Regions from separate parts of the Photobacterium satsumensis genome, predicted to be linked through region 2. Evidence: riboswitches for the same ligand, from Rfam matches in the RefSeq annotation. Region 2 holds a riboswitch; each other region holds the start of a gene.
The links. Region 2 has a riboswitch for cyclic di-GMP ahead of L4D79_RS17795 (lytic polysaccharide monooxygenase). Riboswitches for the same ligand answer to the same signal wherever they lie in the genome.

Region 1 (3,283 bases), on a different contig from region 2:
AGTAAAGTATTAATTTACAAGGTTCTCTGACCTTTATTATTAGAAGAATAACTATGGCAACGATTAAAGATGTTGCACGTATGGCTGGTGTATCGACAACCACCGTCTCTCACGTGATTAACAAAACGCGCTTCGTCGCAGAAGCAACCCAAAAGAAAGTACTGGCTGCGGTTGAAGACTTGAATTATGCGCCGAGCGCCGTAGCGCGAAGTCTGAAGTGCAACACCACAAAAACCATCGGTATGTTGGTAACCAAGTCTACCAACCCGTTCTTTGCCGAAGTCGTGCACGGGGTTGAAGAGTTCTGCTACGGTGCGGGTTATACCCTGATTTTGTGTAATACCGAGGGTAACCTTACAAAACAGCGTGACTACCTACGCATGCTGGCCGAAAAGCGAGTCGATGGCCTGCTAGTGATGTGCTCCGACCTTGACGAACAGCTATTGGAATTGCTTGAGCGCCAGAAAGACACCCCTATGGTGATCATGGACTGGGGCCCAGAGAGCCCGCATACCGATCAAATTCAAGATAACGCTAAGCTTGGCGGATATGTTGCCACTAAGTTCTTTATTGAACACGGCCATAAAGCCATTGGTTGCCTTACTGGCCATAGCGAAAAAACCGCATGCCGTGAACGCCTACAGGGTTTCCGCAAAGCCATGGGTGAAGCGGATTTGAACGTCAATGAAGATTGGATCCTTGAGGGTGACTTCGAGTGTGAATCCGCTGTTGCTGCTGCTGAGAAATTTATCGCGATGGAAGAGCGCCCTACCGCGATTTTCTGTTTCAACGATATCATGGCAATGGCAATGATCAGTACCTTCCAACAAGCAGGTATTAACGTGCCGGAAGATATTTCGATCATCGGTTATGACAACATCGATTTGGCACCGTATTTCTCACCGCCATTAACAACGATTCACCAACCGAAGCGTCGCTTAGGCAAGAGTGCGGTAGAAATCCTAATGCACCGTGTGAAAGACAAAGAGCACGCCACTCAGGTCTTCGAAATGGTACCTGAATTGGTGATCCGTAACTCGGTAAAAAACTTAACTAAGTAGCCGGCAGCGTTTACTTTTCTAGAATTCAAACGGAGGCCTTCGCCTCCGTTTTTTATTTCGATGGGCTCGCACAACACCAATCATTTTGAGACAAAAACATTCATCCTTAATCGAAAGAATACGGCAATTTGTGGAATCAACATCACATTTCCAAAGTTGCGATCAAGTTCAAAAATATCATCTGAGATATTCTTAAATTGTCACGAACAAGGCAAACCTATCGAAAGGTAGGGACGCAAAGCTTCCGGCCTAAGAGTCGTCTAGTTCTAGTTAACTCAGTCAACTTATGGTAGCGGGGTTGCCGATGGATATAGCAACTAGTGTCAGGAAACTCTTACTTTTCCCTGACAGTGTAATGTATTGATATTTGCTATTCTTGAATCCTCGCTCTGTTGTTAGGTGACCCACGAAATTTTCACCGAGAAGAAGCATGGACAAACCAATTTTAAAAGAATCTTTACGCCTATTTAGTTGTTTCGATAACGTTAAATCTCGTTCAATGTTTGGCGGCTTTGGGGTTTTCGCGGGTGAAACAATGTTTGCACTCGTGGTAAATGACAAACTTCACCTTCGCGCCAACGCAAAAAACGAACAAGAATTTAAAAAGGCAGGGCTTAAGCCATACATATATAAAAAGCGAGGCTTTCCAGTTGTAACAAAACATTACGCCATTCCAGAAGAATGGTGGAATGAGGATGGGAAAATTATCGAACAAGCGACTCGCTCTCTCGATGCCGCTAAAGTTGATAAAGAAACCAAAGAGAAAGCATCACCAGATCGAATAAAAGACCTACCTAACCTTCGTCTAGCAAATGAAAGAATGCTTAAGAAGGCGGGAATTTGTTCTGTTGACGAGTTATTGGAGGCTGGTTCCATCAATGCCTTCAAAGCATTACAAGATACTCATCAAGGCACGGTCAGTATTGATTTGTTGTGGGCCCTTGAAGGAGCAATAAGCGGTCAGCACTGGTCGGTTATTCCCAAAGATCGCCGCTCAGAATTGCTAGCAAAATTAAGCTAGCACAACAAATCTCATATATAAAAAGAGATCGTTAAGATCTCTTTTTTGTATTTATTGCATCAATGATACGTGTCAATAATCAACCATTCTAGTGACAGCTTTTTGTCAATTTTTGTGAAAAATTGAATCGTCTCACAATGCTGTTTATAAATCACTCAACACCCTTTTATTGCAAGCTGACACAAGTAAAATAAGCTCAAGTTAACTCCGGGGGTACTTATGAACTGTTCCAAACCTTTTCCAGGACAAAGTGATCAAATGTTCAAGGATAAGTTTGGCAAGTGGCCACGAATTATGCGCCTACTTGTTTTGTTCAGCCTGCTTCCTCCCCTCGTTGCTTTTATTCTTGTAGAGAATGGCATCACGACTTATCAATCACTTCACTCCTTGTTGGTATCCATTGCCAGTCTAAACGCCATCCTCTTGTTCTGGGGGCTATTGTTAAAAATCAGAGCACGCAAATATTGGTACCGCAATTATCACATTGGTAAAACCATGCTCCTGGCCTTCATTCCTCTGACAGCATGCGGCTATATCGTGGTAACAGAGCTCTCATCCAGCAAGGTTATCACTCAAACCACACCCCAAGTTGTTCAAATATCCGTCAACTAAATACTATTTCTGCAATTCAATGAAATTAATTGCTTTCTAGTAGGGTCTTTGTCTCATAACTATCTGATAATTTCGGTAATAATTACTGCCGCCATCCAGATAGGCTCACAGTAGCATATTAAAGAGACAAGGGGTCATCGTGCGCATTTCCGCCAAAGAAAACTACTCGCTATTCATCAAGCCACTACTATGGCTACAAAAACGCCACTACGGCAAGGTTCTCAACCCTGCAAAACTATGGGGACGTCGCCCGGCCCTGTTTTGGCTCGTGGCCGGCTTCTTCGGCTATTTGGATCGCCGCTCTTCCCCACTAAGCCCGGTTATACGCTCTTTAGTATGCGTCAGGGTATCGCAGTTGAATGACTGTGCTTTCTGTGTTGATGCCAATGGCATGAAGCTCGCCGAGCGCTGTGACTCAGTCGAAAAAATCAAAGCACTTTCCAACTGGCAACAGAGTGATCTTTTTGATGCACAAGAACGCGCGGTACTGAGCTATACGGAAGCGATGACGATTACCGGTCAGCGCATCACAGATGAAATGCTCACAACGCTAAAACAGTGGCTTGATGAAGATGCTATTGTTGATCTA
Region 2 (3,283 bases):
ATAATTATCAAAAACTAATTACCTTAGCCAGCTTATAGACAGCATTTTTCGTTATGCTTAAACAGGCTAGACGTAATCCGTCTTACTCTCTGCGAATAAAAGCTACCACCTGAAATGTGTGCAACAAATTGATCTTGGACAAGTTATAAATTCACAGGAAAAATTCATGCGATGTAGTTTGAGCTAGATCACCAAATCAACAAGTTACACGCCATAATTGTCTACTACTGGAAACACTACTTTTCGATTTATCACTAAGCTTGCCAACAATTTGTGATTTATCGCCCATAAAAAAACGCTGGCTTATGCCAGCGTTTTTCTGTTTCTAACAAGTGATGACTGCTTATTTATTGCTTGATCCAAGCATCTTGCCAAGCGGAACCGAATCCTGGCTCATAGTGATACGGTGAGTCAATATTACACCAACCACCTTCAGGGAACGGACGGCACTGATAGGTGCTGCCATCACGGCCTAGCACCACTGTCTGGCCAGGAACATAACTACCGATCCCCTCTGGGTAAGCGAAGTCATGCTCGCCACCACCCGAGCTATCCTTGATGGTAATTGACTTGGTTTCTACCACCTTCTGCTCGCTGCTATCCTGATCAGTCGCCGTCACTACCACGCTGAACGATCCCGTCTGGTTAGTAGACAGGGACATGCCAACACTGCTGTTATCGATAACATTATCGTCCGATGCCAGTTGTTGGCCCGAGCTATCCAACAGCTTCATGTAAATCTCGTAATGGCCCTCGGAGCTCACTGTAGCTTCGATGTGAGCATTGCCATCAGCACCTAGGGTGTATTCACTTTTCAAGCCTTGTACGGTTACCGGAGCGGGTTCAATCACATCCCCATCACGCACATCCAGCGCGTAGTTATAATCCGAGTTGGTGACAAAGACCTGGTTGGTATACAAATCCGATGGCTGATAAATAATGTCGCCAGAAGCTTCTTCCACACCGACTTGGGCAACCGTCGTGTATTTCTCGTTGATCAGCTGGGCCAACTCATAGGACCAGGCATTGATGTTCTCGTTAGCTGCTGTAATAGCCAGTTTCTCGAACACAATTTCAGAGCCTTGCTTATTGAAGATACGGAACCACACGCTTTCACCATCTTGGGCTTCAACACCCGGCTTGACGTACTGACCCTTAGAGGTCCACTCCGGCGGCAACACTTCACCGTCAAAGCGGATATCACTACAGTTGTAGAAACCTTCACCTGCAGGATCATCACGCTGCCAGCGAGACACAAGTGTGGCTTCTCCCGAGCGACCGCTAGGTAGGGTGACATCGATCAGGTAGTAATCACCGTTACTTTCCTTCGTCACAGCCACATTGCCTGCAGTATCAATCAGCTCCAGGTCATCCCATCCCAAACGACTGTAAGCGGCATTGTAGCCCGGCTTGGTCAGGTAGAACTGCCAGAAGCTCGGGTTATGCGCCGCTGTTGCGCGGTAACGCAGCGTAAAGGTTTCACCGGCTTTCATGTCGGTGCGCTGCCAGTGCTGAGATGCAACACTCATCCCGCTCTTACGCGGATCACCACCGGAACAGATAGTACCGTCTGGCACCTCCACTTTCACCGCATCCATGTTGGTGTAGTCTTTAGTCAAGGCTGCAAATTCGTTTTTCTGCACCAAAGGATAAGTGCCCGATTCATTAAATGCAGCACGGCACGCTTCATTGGGGATCTGAGAACCGTCAGAAGGGCCCCAGTGACCACCATCTGATTCACAGATCACTTGACGGGCCGCAGGGAAATCGGCCCAGCCGTGAGCACTGGCGTGCAACGGGGAAAGGGCTGCCATAACTGACATCGCGCCCAAAGAAAAGTTAATTACTTTTTTCATATGTAGCTTCCATTATGATTATTTTGGGAAGCCAGCTAACGGGAATAAGCCACTGCTTTGATCTTATAGTTTGACCTTGCTTTTTCCTATCAGGTAACTCCGCTACCTTAGAGACAGATCCTAGTGACAGCTCCATGCTACAACCAAGATTGCTCCTTAGGCCGGAAGTTTTGCGCCCTACCCTTTCGGATAATTAGCCTTTAGCTGACGATATAAAGACGAGTCACTGCAAAAGAGACTCGCGTATATTTATAGATTGTTTTTAACTGCCAGCAAAAAACAGTAATTAGTAATGGAAGGGTGATCTCATTTAATTTCTTTCATTAAGATAAATAAAATTAATTTACTGAAATGAAATATTTAATTCATCAAGAATCATTTGCCACACCAATATAAATATCAATCTAATTTGAACCGTTAATATCAAGAGGCAAAGATGATAAGTTGAACAATAACAACAAAAAACAGACAGAGCGACATTATTTTCCAAAACTTGACCGGGTTCTTACTTTTCAAAGGGCGTTTACTTGCCTGCCTTATTACCTGAGAGGATGGGTGGTAGAGATCAGCCACTAATTCAGACAGCGCGTCATAACGTTGACAGGCTTGGGGGAAACAGCCTTTCCTTAGCACTACATCCAACCATGTGGGCAAGTCATCACGATAACTTTCCAAAGGTATATAATCTGGCCATTGCTGTGATGGCTTTGATAACGATAGTGCGTTAAATGTATTCGAAAATGAATAGGGGAAATAACCGGTCAACATCTCGTAAATAATGATAGATATAGAATACATGTCAGACCTCATTGTTGCTTTCACCCCCAATAAACCTTCTGGTGATAAATATTTAATATCGCCAACCGGGAGTGTTTCGGTTACCGGTGTGCTTAATTCATCAAAATGTTCAGAATAAACAGAGCCAAAATCGATAATGACAATTTGCTCTAATTGATTAACGATCAAATTTTCTGGCTTAATATCACGGTGAACAAGTTTGTAGCGCTGTAAAACTCGAACGGACTTAATGATTTCTTCCGTCATAACCCGCACTTTTTCTAAATCAGGCGAGGGGTTATCTTCCATCCACTGTCGCAATGATTTGCCTTCCACCCACTCACAGACATGATAGAGAAAAGAAGAATGGCGAGAGAAAGGATAAATCTTCATTATTCTCTGATGGGATACCTGCTCACCAATCCAACCTTCACGAACAAAGCCTTGCAAGTACTGGTAGTCTTCAGCAAAGTTCAGCGAAGGAACCTTCAGGACATAGCGCTTGGTATCAAACTCACTGACAGCCAGGTAAATATGGCTGCGCGGCCCGCTGTGCAATACCCGCAAAATCCGGTACTGATCGATGCGATTCCCCTCTTCCATCACCGGGGGGATCACCCGGCTCGTCAGCTCCTCGATATATTCATCTA
Region 3 (3,283 bases), on a different contig from region 2:
TTTGGTGGTTGGATTCCATTTGTAAGATGCTTCTGCCTGCTCGTCGTAGCGATCTTCCCAGCCACTGCCGGAGTGGTTGTCGACAATATCTCGGTAATCGAGCACACCAGCTTCCCATGTGCCATCGATACCACCTGTGGCTTGTCCTGTCATTGGATTATCGCCAGTATAGCTGTGAACGCCTTTCCAACCACGACCATATTTCGGTACGCCAATCACCAACTTTTTAGGATCAAGTCCTTGTGCCAATAGATCATTGACACCTCGGTCTGCTGTGTGTGTGATTGCTGGGTTGTGGCTTGCATCATAAAGTCCCGCCTGATGACCTAAATTGTTGAGGTCAAATGCACCGAACATGTCGTAGTTCATCAGGAAGATGTAATCCATGTATTGTTGAGCGCGGCTGTAGTCGACAACCTCGATCTTTTTGACATCAACCCCAATGGCTGAGGTGAGCTCATAAGTACGACCGGTTTCAGCCGATAGTTCATCCAGCATGGCGCGAAGCTCTTTCATCAATGTGACATACAGCTCGCCATCTTTTTCTTTGTCACCAAGGGTAGGGTGGGCACCGTTACCGCCCGGATATTCCCAATCAATGTCGACACCATCGAAGAATTTCCATGTTTGAAGGAACTCTTTCACTGAATTGACAAAGGTGCGGCGTTTAGCTTCATCATGCATGAAATAAAACGGGTCTGATAACGTCCAGCCGCCAATCGATGGCAAGATCTTCAAATCAGGGTAGGCTTGCTTCAGAGCCATCATTTGGCCGAAGTTACCTCGGTAAGGATCGGCCCAATCGCTAACGCCTTGCTGGCCTTTTTGCAGGGCGGCCCAAGGGTCATGAATCGCTACTTTGAAATCTTCGCGTCCAGCACAGGCTTTTTGCAGAGATTCAAAGCTGCCCGGGATTTGTTTCAAGCTGTCATTGATTCCGTTGCCACCACAAATTGGGGTAAAGCCATAGATGATATGCGTGAGGTTTTGGGCTGGGACTTTATCAATAGGGAAGGCACGGTCATAGACGCTCCATTCGACAAAGTAAGTACCAACAACCTTGCCAGATTTGTTGGTGTAAGGCTTGTTGTTTTCTTGTAAGGTTGGAACCAGCGGCGCAAGATGGCTGCCGTCAGTATCAGCAACAGTAAGCTTAACGCTTCCGCTTTGGCTACAACCATCGGTATTACAGAGCTCTACGGTCATGTCATAAACACCCCCTTTGCTGACATCAAAGGTCGCGCTCTTTGCACTGCCGCTGCCTGTCCAAACCGTCTTACCATCGAGTTTAACGTTGGCCGCATCAGCAGGATCGCCGCTCCATGTTTGCCAAGACACTGTAACGGAAACCGAATCGTGTATACCAACGACAATATCGTTGTAGCTACTGGCGTCACGGTTTAACTCGACCAAGGCATAAGTATGCTCTCCCCAATCAATGGAGGGAGCGCCGGGTGCTGCGGCATAGCTGATTGAAGATGAGAGTAAGCCACCAATAAAAATGGCAAGATTAGACTTTTTCACAGAATGAACTCCATTTACATAAAACGAATAATAGTTTTATGAACGTGTCGAATTGAATATCTATTTATATGAAGAATATGAAATAGAATTTATCAATACCTATCACGCTCCTATTTTTAATAAATACGAGCACAACGTAAATGGAGAAAACTCCACTTGAGGTAGCCCCGCTATCATAGAATGAATTCGTTAGACCGGAAGCTTTGCGTCCTAAACTTTCATTTAGTTTGCCGTTGTCACAAGTACTATTAAATTAGTAGCAAAGGTGCTTATTTTGGTCAAAGAAAAATCATTGTTAATATCGAATAATGTAGCAAAAAATTGTTACTGTGTGACGTTGCTTCATGAAGTGTGGTGTATGTGGTTATTCAATTAAGTGTTTGAATTTATGTCGGTAAGTGATCTATATCTAGCAAATTGGTGCGACCAGTCTAGTCGAATTAATCTAGTGTGATGACTAGGAATAAGAGTGTTGTGGCTTGGGTTTATTGGATTATTTCTGTCGGGAATGACCATGGGTTTTTGTATTTATTAGCTGAATTATCATAATTGAACGGTGGAATTGCTGTAAATACGTCAAATTGGGTGCCGGTTATTGTTATTCTGGCACTTTTATATTTTATAAATCCAAACCTGCTAGTGATGATAATACAGCTATTATTCACATTAAGCATATGTTTATATTGAGTAATGTGGTTTATCTCATCATCGTTTATGAAAAGAATGAGATTGAGAAAAAGAAAGTTAAACCGGTAAATTAAGTGTGTGGATTGATTACGTTTCCTGGTTGCTTTTGATGGCTATTAAGCGCTGTTAATTTTAGGTGATCGACCAAGTTTCGACAGAATTAAATTAAATGCGGTGATTCTTTTTGTTTTGCTGAGCTGCTTCAAATCTCTGGTGATAGGTTTGCCATTGGCGCAGGGTTTTTATTTACTTCCGCGCAGACAAACTTATATCCCCTTGAGAAAAGAGCAGGATCACAATGACGCCACGTAAATTTGCGGTTGATGATGGTTCAACCAACGTTAAAGTAAGTTGGATTGAAAGCGGTGAATTACACACGGTTATCTCACCGAACTCATTCCGTAAAAACTGGAAAAGCGCCGCGCTGAGAAAAGACAAGAAGATCTTTAACTATACGATTGGCTCAACCAAATATACCTATGATATGACCTCAGACAAGGCGTTGGAAACAACCCATGTTGATTATCAGTACGATGATTTGAATCTGCTTTCTGTGCATCATGCACTGCTACAAACAGGTATCGAACCGGGACCGGTAAAGCTGGTGGTTACGCTGCCTATTACCGAATACTACAACGCCGAAGATTGCCAGAAAAATGAAGATAAAATTGCCCGCAAGCGCGAAAATCTAATACGCCAGATTGAGCTCAATAAAGGCGAGTTATTCGATATCATCGACGTCGAAGTGATGCCGGAAAGCTTGCCTGCGGTGTTATCGACCCTGACTATGCAGTCTGTCAGCCAGTTTAACCGTTCTTTGGTGATAGATATTGGCGGGACAACACTGGATATGGGGGTGATTGTCGGTGAATTTGATGATGTGTCTGCCATTTACGGCAATAACGAAATCGGCGTTTCCATGGTGACTGATGTTGCCCGCAAATCCCTAGCCGTTGCCGATAGCGATTCGAGCTACCTAGTCGCCAATGAGCTCATCAAGCAACGTTCAAACTATGATTTTGTCCGTGAAGTGGTGAATGACGAAAGCCAGATCCCGGTGATCCTTGAGAAG

Region 1: another riboswitch for cyclic di-GMP. It lies ahead of L4D79_RS20320 (TfoX/Sxy family DNA transformation protein); the one in region 2 lies ahead of L4D79_RS17795 (lytic polysaccharide monooxygenase).
Region 3: another riboswitch for cyclic di-GMP. It lies ahead of L4D79_RS01120 (glycosyl hydrolase family 18 protein); the one in region 2 lies ahead of L4D79_RS17795 (lytic polysaccharide monooxygenase).

What each region holds. Positions count from the first base shown of each region.
Region 1 covers NZ_JAKJSK010000010.1:68,131-71,413, reverse strand. The annotation lists gene L4D79_RS20325 (substrate-binding domain-containing protein) at 54-1,061, shown strand; cyclic di-GMP riboswitch class I at 1,262-1,367, shown strand; gene L4D79_RS20320 (TfoX/Sxy family DNA transformation protein) at 1,492-2,082, shown strand; gene L4D79_RS20315 (hypothetical protein) at 2,302-2,694, shown strand; gene L4D79_RS20310 (carboxymuconolactone decarboxylase family protein) at 2,834-3,283, shown strand, end outside.
Region 2 covers NZ_JAKJSK010000008.1:356,458-359,740, forward strand. The annotation lists gene L4D79_RS17795 (lytic polysaccharide monooxygenase) at 348-1,856, opposite strand; cyclic di-GMP riboswitch class I at 1,946-2,065, opposite strand; gene L4D79_RS17800 (bifunctional protein-serine/threonine kinase/phosphatase) at 2,280-3,283, opposite strand, start outside.
Region 3 covers NZ_JAKJSK010000006.1:224,469-227,751, forward strand. The annotation lists gene L4D79_RS01120 (glycosyl hydrolase family 18 protein) at 1-1,524, opposite strand, end outside; cyclic di-GMP riboswitch class I at 1,682-1,766, opposite strand; gene parM (plasmid segregation protein ParM domain-containing protein) at 2,510-3,283, shown strand, end outside.